Regions from separate parts of the Kitasatospora sp. UYEF31 genome, predicted to be linked through region 2. Evidence: predicted binding sites of a transcription regulator. Region 2 holds the regulator's gene; the other holds the start of a gene.
The links. Region 2 encodes HrcA, which represses chaperone genes, less so after heat shock. Its sites were predicted from a motif close to TTNGCACTCNGNNNNNCNGAGTGCNAA; they were not measured.
Positions count from the first base shown of each region.

Region 1: groES (co-chaperone GroES) is a predicted target of HrcA. The motif match lies at 1,227-1,253, and genes of this name have one in related genera.

Region 1 covers NZ_JBXAWK010000049.1:26,010-29,404, forward strand. The annotation lists gene AC0Z36_RS22160 (class I SAM-dependent methyltransferase) at 1-1,077, opposite strand, end outside; gene groES (co-chaperone GroES) at 1,393-1,698, shown strand; gene groL (chaperonin GroEL) at 1,856-3,395, shown strand, end outside.
Region 2 covers NZ_JBXAWK010000074.1:5,086-8,480, reverse strand. The annotation lists gene dnaJ (molecular chaperone DnaJ) at 1-1,109, opposite strand, end outside; gene hrcA (heat-inducible transcriptional repressor HrcA) at 1,109-2,125, opposite strand; gene AC0Z36_RS26185 (MBL fold metallo-hydrolase) at 2,286-3,026, shown strand; gene AC0Z36_RS26180 (DUF3097 domain-containing protein) at 3,038-3,395, shown strand, end outside.

The DNA.
Region 1 (3,395 bases), on a different contig from region 2:
CGAGCCGCGCTTCTTGACCGTCAGGTTGCCCACGCGCCGCTCCCGCAGCAGCGCCTTGAGCTTCTTCATCCCGAACGGCAGCACGTCGGTGATCTCGTACGGGGTCGCCAACGGTGTGCGGACGAGTCGGTCGGAGGTCACGTACGCGATCGTCTCGTCGACCAGCGTGCCCTCCACGGTCTCGGCTACCTCGGCGACCAGATGCGCCCGGATCGCCGCGCCGTCCGGCTCGTAGAGGTAGCGGCGGACGGGTCCGACGGGGGCCTGGCGGGCCCGCTGGGCGGTCAGCGTGGTGCCCGTGGGCAGCAGGGTGGCCCGCAGCGGCACGGTCGCCAGGGAGCCCCACCACAGCACGGCCTCCTTCACGTCGCCGCAGTCGGACACCCACTCGGCTTCGAAGCCCTCGGGGACGGCCTCGTGCGGGATGCCCGGGGCGACCTTCGCAGCGCCGCGGGGGATCTTCCGTACGAGATCGTCAAGGAAGGACAGCGGCGGCGAGTAGGACTCCGGATCGAAGATCCGGCCGCGGGCCCCGCGCCGGGCCGGGTCCAGGAAGGCGGCGTCGCAGCCGTCGACGTCGACGGTCGTCACATCCGCCCGCACGACGGTGATCCGGCCCTGGAGGCCGAACGCCAGGGCGTTGGCGCGAGCCACCGCGCAGGACAGCGGGTCGAGATCGACCGCAAGCACGTCGATGCCCCGGCGGGCGACCGCGAGGGCGTCACCGCCGATGCCGCAGCACAGGTCGGCGAGTTTCGACACACCGGCCGCGGCGAGCCGGTCCGCCCGGTGCGCGGCCACCGACGACCTGGTGGACTGCTCGACGCCGTTGGGCGTGAAGTACATGCGGTCGGCGTCCGTGCCGAACTTCACCCTGGCCCGCTGCCGCAGCCGGGCCTGGGCCATGGCGGTGGCGACGCGGTCGGGGGCGTGGTCCCGGCGCAGCCGGGTGGCGAGGCCGATCTCTTCGCCCTGGGTGAAATCTTTGAGCGCGGCCAGCAGGCCCTGCCCCTCGTCGGTCAGCAGGGTCTGGAACGCCTCGACCGTACGGTCGTCGGCACGGTCTTCGGTGGCCACAGGACCATTCTCGCCTGTCCCCACCTGTGGTGACGGTGCGGTCCGACAGTCCCGTGGCGGCACACAGGGGAAGTCTGTCGGGCGGGTCGGGAATGCTTGATCCACCTGGTTCGTTGCCCGTAGGGAAGGCAGTCAAGACGCGCCGCGTTCTGGCACTCTGGTTGACGGAGTGCTAACCGCGTCCTAATGTCTCCACTGGCACTCTCCCCGTGAGTGTGCCAATGCGATGTGATGGTCCGGCACCCGCGACGACGGGCCTGTTCCACGTCGCCACCCAAGCCATCACCCCGTGATTCTCCGAAGGGGGAGGTCGACATGACGACCAGCACCAAGGTTGCCATCAAGCCGCTCGAGGACCGCATTGTGGTCCAGACGCTCGAAGCCGAGCAGACCACGGCCTCCGGCCTGGTTATTCCGGACACTGCCAAGGAGAAGCCCCAGGAGGGCGTCGTCCTGGCCGTCGGTCCGGGTCGCTTCGAAGACGGTCAGCGTCTTCCGCTCGACGTCAAGGTCGGTGACGTCGTTCTTTACAGCAAGTACGGCGGCACCGAGGTGAAGTACAACGGCGAGGAATACCTCGTCCTCTCGGCGCGCGACGTTCTCGCGATCATCGAGAAGTGAGTTCCTAGAACTCGGTAGTACCTGACTGCGCCCCGGTGCCCAGGCCACGGCCCGGGGACCGGGGCGCAGTTCTTTTTCACAGCTTTTCCGGGCTCGCAATACGTTGGAGCCCGGTATCAGCGAGGACGCTTTCGTACCGGTAAGGACTGATTTTCCCATGGCGAAGATCCTGCAGTTCGACGAGCACGCCCGCCGCTCCCTGGAGCGCGGTGTCAACGCGCTCGCCGACGCGGTCAAGGTGACGCTCGGCCCCAAGGGCCGCAACGTCGTCATCGACAAGAAGTTCGGCGCGCCGACCATCACCAACGATGGTGTGACCATCGCCCGTGAGATCGAGCTCACCGACCCGTACGAGAACCTTGGCGCGCAGCTCGCCAAGGAGGTCGCCACCAAGACCAACGACATCGCGGGTGACGGCACCACCACCGCGACCGTCCTGGCCCAGGCCCTCGTACGCGAAGGCCTGCGCAACGTCGCGGCCGGCGCGACCCCGACGGGTCTGAAGAAGGGCATCGACGCGGCCGTGGCCGCGGTCTCCGACGAGCTCCTCAAGACCGCCCGCGAGGTCGACGGCAAGGAAGACGTGGCCAACGTCGCCGCGCTCTCCGCGCAGGACCGCAAGATCGGCGAGCTCATCGCCGAGGCCATGGACAAGGTCGGCAAGGATGGTGTCATCACCATCGAAGAGTCGAACACCATGGGCCTCGAGCTGGAGTTCACCGAGGGCCTGCAGTTCGACAAGGGCTACCTGTCGCCGTACATGGTCACCGACCAGGAGCGCATGGAAGCGATCCTGGAAGACCCGTACATCCTGATTCACCAGGGCAAGATCGGCGCACTCGCCGACCTGCTGCCGCTGCTTGAGAAGGTCATCGGTGCCGGCGGCTCCAAGCCGCTGCTGATCGTGGCCGAGGACGTCGAGGGCGAGGCCCTGTCCACGCTCGTCGTGAACAAGATCCGCGGCACGTTCAACGCCGTCGCGGTCAAGGCCCCGGGCTTCGGCGACCGCCGCAAGGCGATGCTGGAGGACATGGCCGTGCTCACCGGCGGCCAGGTCATCGCGCCGGAGATCGGTCTCAAGCTGGAGCAGGCCGGTCTTGAGGTGCTCGGCAGTGCCCGTCGCGTGACCATCACCAAGGACGCCACCACGGTCGTCGACGGTGCCGGTTCCGCCGAGGGCATCGCGGACCGCGTCAAGCAGATCAAGTCGGAGATCGAGAACACCGACTCGGACTGGGACCGCGAGAAGCTCCAGGAGCGCCTGGCCAAGCTGGCCGGCGGCGTGTGCGTCATCCGTGTCGGCGCGGCCACCGAGGTCGAGCTCAAGGAGAAGAAGCACCGTCTTGAGGACGCCGTCTCGGCGACCCGCGCGGCCATCGAAGAGGGCATCGTCGCCGGCGGCGGCGCCGCTCTGGCGCACGCCACCTCGGTGCTCGACGACAACCTGGGTCTGTCCGGCGACGAGGCCACCGGCGTGTCGGTCGTCCGCCGCGCCATGGTCGAGCCGCTGCGCTGGATCGCGGAGAACGCGGGCCAGGAGGGCTATGTCATCGTCAACAAGGTTCAGGCGATGGACATCGGTGAGGGCTACAACGCCGCCACCGGCGAGTACGTCAACCTGCTCCAGGCCGGCGTCATCGACCCGGTCAAGGTGACCCGTTCCGCGCTGCAGAACGCCGCGTCCATCGCGGCCCTGC
Region 2 (3,395 bases):
TCCTTCAGCTTGGAGAAGAGGTTCTGCTGTCCGGGTTTGTACTTGCCCAGGGGCCGTTCCTCGCCGCGCAGCTTGGCCAGTTCACGCAGCAGTTCCTCCTGACGCGCGTCCAGCTTCAACGGGGTCATGACCTCAACGTGCACGATGAGGTCGCCGCGCCCGTTGCCGCGCAGGTGTGTGATGCCGCGCCCGTGCAGTGGGATGGACTGGCCGGACTGCGTGCCCGGCCGGATGTCCAGCTCCTCCTGGCCGTCCAGAGTCTGCAACGGCACCTTGGTGCCGAGCGACGCCGCGGTCATCGGCAGCTCGACGGTGCAGTGCAGGTCGTCCCCGCGGCGCTCGAACTGCTCGTGCTCGCGTTCGACGATCTCCACGTACAGGTCGCCGGGCGGGCCGCCGCCGGGGCCGACTTCGCCCTCGCCGGCCAGCTGGATGCGGGTGCCGGAGTCCACGCCCGCCGGGATCTTGACCGTGAGGGTCCGCCGGGCCCGGATGCGGCCGTCGCCGGCGCACTCGGGGCACGGGTGCGGCACCACGGTGCCGAAGCCCTGGCACTGCGGACACGGCCGCGAGGTCATGACCTGGCCGAGGAACGACCGGGTGACCTGGGAGACCTCACCGCGACCGCGACACATGTCGCAGGTCTCGGCATGGGTTCCGGGCGCCGCGCCTTCACCGTTGCACGTAGTGCAGGTGACGGCCGTGTCGACCTGGATCTCCTTGGTCGTCCCGAACGCGGCCTCTTCGAGGGTGATCTCGATGCGGATCATCGCGTCCTGGCCGCGGCGGGTCCGCGAGCGCGGTCCGCGCTGCGAGGCCTGGCCGAAGAAGGCGTCCATGATGTCGCTGAAGCCGAACCCTGCGTTGCCGAAGCCGCCGGCCCCGCCGTTCGGGCTGAGCGGGTCGCCGCCCAGGTCGTACATCTGCCGCTTCTGAGCGTCCGAGAGGACCTCGTAGGCGGCGTTGATCTCCTTGAACCGCTCCTGGGTCTTCGGATCGGGGTTGACATCCGGGTGCAGCTCGCGAGCGAGCCGACGGAATGCTTTCTTGATCTCTTCGGGGGTGGCGTCGCGCCGCACACCGAGAGTTTCGTAGTAGTCCGCTGCCACTACGACTCCGCGAGAATCTGTCCGACGTACCGTGCCACGGCGCGTACCGCTCCCATCGTTCCCGGGTAGTCCATCCTTGTCGGGCCCAGCACACCGAGTTTGGCCAGCGACTGTGCGCCGTTGCCGTACCCGGTGGAAACCACTGACGTGGCGGCCAGGCCCTCATGCATGTTCTCGTGTCCGATGCGGACCGTCATCCCCGGGTCCCCGCTCTCGCCCAGAAGCCGGAGGAGCACCACGTGCTCCTCCAGTGCTTCGAGCACCGGGCGGATGGTCATCGGGAAGTCCGGACCGAACCGTGTGAGGTTGGCCGTGCCCGCGAGCACGACTTTCTCCTCCTGCTGTTCGACGAGGGTGTCGAGCAGAGTAGCCAGCACCGAGTTCACGACCGGACGGTCCTCCGAAGTGAAGGATTCCCCTAGATCCTGCACCAAGGTGGGCACATCGGTGAAACGCCGTCCGACGACCCGGGCGTTGAGCCGGGCCCGCAGGTCGGCGAGCAGGCTTTCGCTGATGGGCGCGGGGGCGTCCATGTTGCGCTGTTCGACCCGCCCGGTGGAGGTGATGAGCACCAGCATCACCCGGGCGGGGGTCAGCGCGAGGAGTTCCACATGCCGCACAGTGGAGCGCGTCAGTGAGGGGTACTGCACCACGGCGACCTGCTGGGTCAACTGGGCCAGCAACCGGACCGTACGCCCGACGACGTCGTCGAGGTCGAGTGCGCCTTCCAGGAAGACGGAGATGGCCCGGCGTTCGGCTCCGGACAGCGGCTTGATCGTCGACAGCCGGTCGACGAACAGGCGGTAGCCCTTGTCGGTGGGCACCCGGCCTGCACTGGTGTGCGGTTGGGCGATGTAGCCCTCTTCTTCGAGGGCCGCCATGTCGTTGCGGATCGTGGCCGGGGAGACCCCGAGGTTGTGCCGGTCGGTCAGAGCCTTTGATCCGACCGGCTCTTCTGTTGCGACGTAGTCCTGCACGATGGCGCGCAGCACCGCGAGCTTGCGTTCGTCCAGCACGTGGCGCACCTCCCTCGCATCAGTCGCTTCCGCGGCCGCTTCACGGCCGTTCCGCGGGACCCGGGCGCTGGCACTCCAGGACCCGGAGTGCCAGTGTACGGCGGCCGTACGACGGACCGTACCCCGCAACCACCGTCCGGGGTAGGGCATGGTAAACCCCATGAGCGACTATCTCCGCAGGTGGGAGCAGATCGGGGCGGCACCGGGGTGTTTCCGGCGGTACGTTCCGGAGTTGATGCTGAACCTCGCTGTGGTCAGTGGGGCTGACGGGCTGACCCTGGTCGACACGAGTTCGTACGAACGGGAGACCGAGGGCTTCCTCGATGAACTCGCCGTGGAGTTCCCGGGGCTCCCCGTGACGGATCTCGTCTATACGCACGGCCACTTCGACCACTGCTACGGCGGGGCCGCCGTCGTACAGCGCTTCCCGGACGTCAGGGTGTGGGGGCACGAGGCGTTGCCGGCTTATCTGGAGCGGTTCGGTGACGAGGGGCGCGCGAGCGCGGTCCACCACGGTTTTCCGGAAGAAGAAATGACGGCCGTACGGATTACCCCACCGTCCCGCCTGGTGGCCCCGGGCCGTCCCGCACGGGTCGGCAGGTGCGTGCTGTTCGCTCTGGCCCGGGGCCACACCGGTGCCGATCTGGCCGTGCACGTGCCCGATGCGGGGCTCGTCGTCGCCGGGGACGTGATCGAGGAGGGGGCGCCGCCCGCGTACGGGCCGGACTCGTACCCGCAGGAGTGGCCGGGGACGCTGGAGCGGCTGTTCGCGGAGCTCGACGCGGGCGTCTGGCTGCCGGGGCACGGGGCCGTGGTGGACAGGGCCTTCGTGGAACGGCAGATCGACTACGTCCGCGGGGTCGCGGCGCGCCCCGTGGAGCATGACGGTTCATCGGATTAACGTCGCGCCTCATGCACGAACAGCAGGAAACACCGCAGGGCACGCCGCGCAGCAGACTGTATTCCCCCGATCTGACCCCACCGTGGAAGCGGTCCAAGCCTGCCCCGGAGGTGGAGGCCGTACCCGATCTGGTGGTGGAAGAGGCCGAGACCGGCTTCTGCGGGGCGGTGGTGCGTGTGGAGAAGAGCCCCGAAGGTTTTGTCGTCACGCTGGAGGACCGGCACGGGAAGCTGCGGGTGTTCCCGATGGAGCCCCGCGCCTTCATGGTCGACGGCGAGACGGTGACCCTGGTGCGGCCTCGGTCCGGGCCCCAGTCCGGGCCCCGTGCTGCGGGAACCGCTCCCGGCCCGGGGCCCGGCACCGGACGGC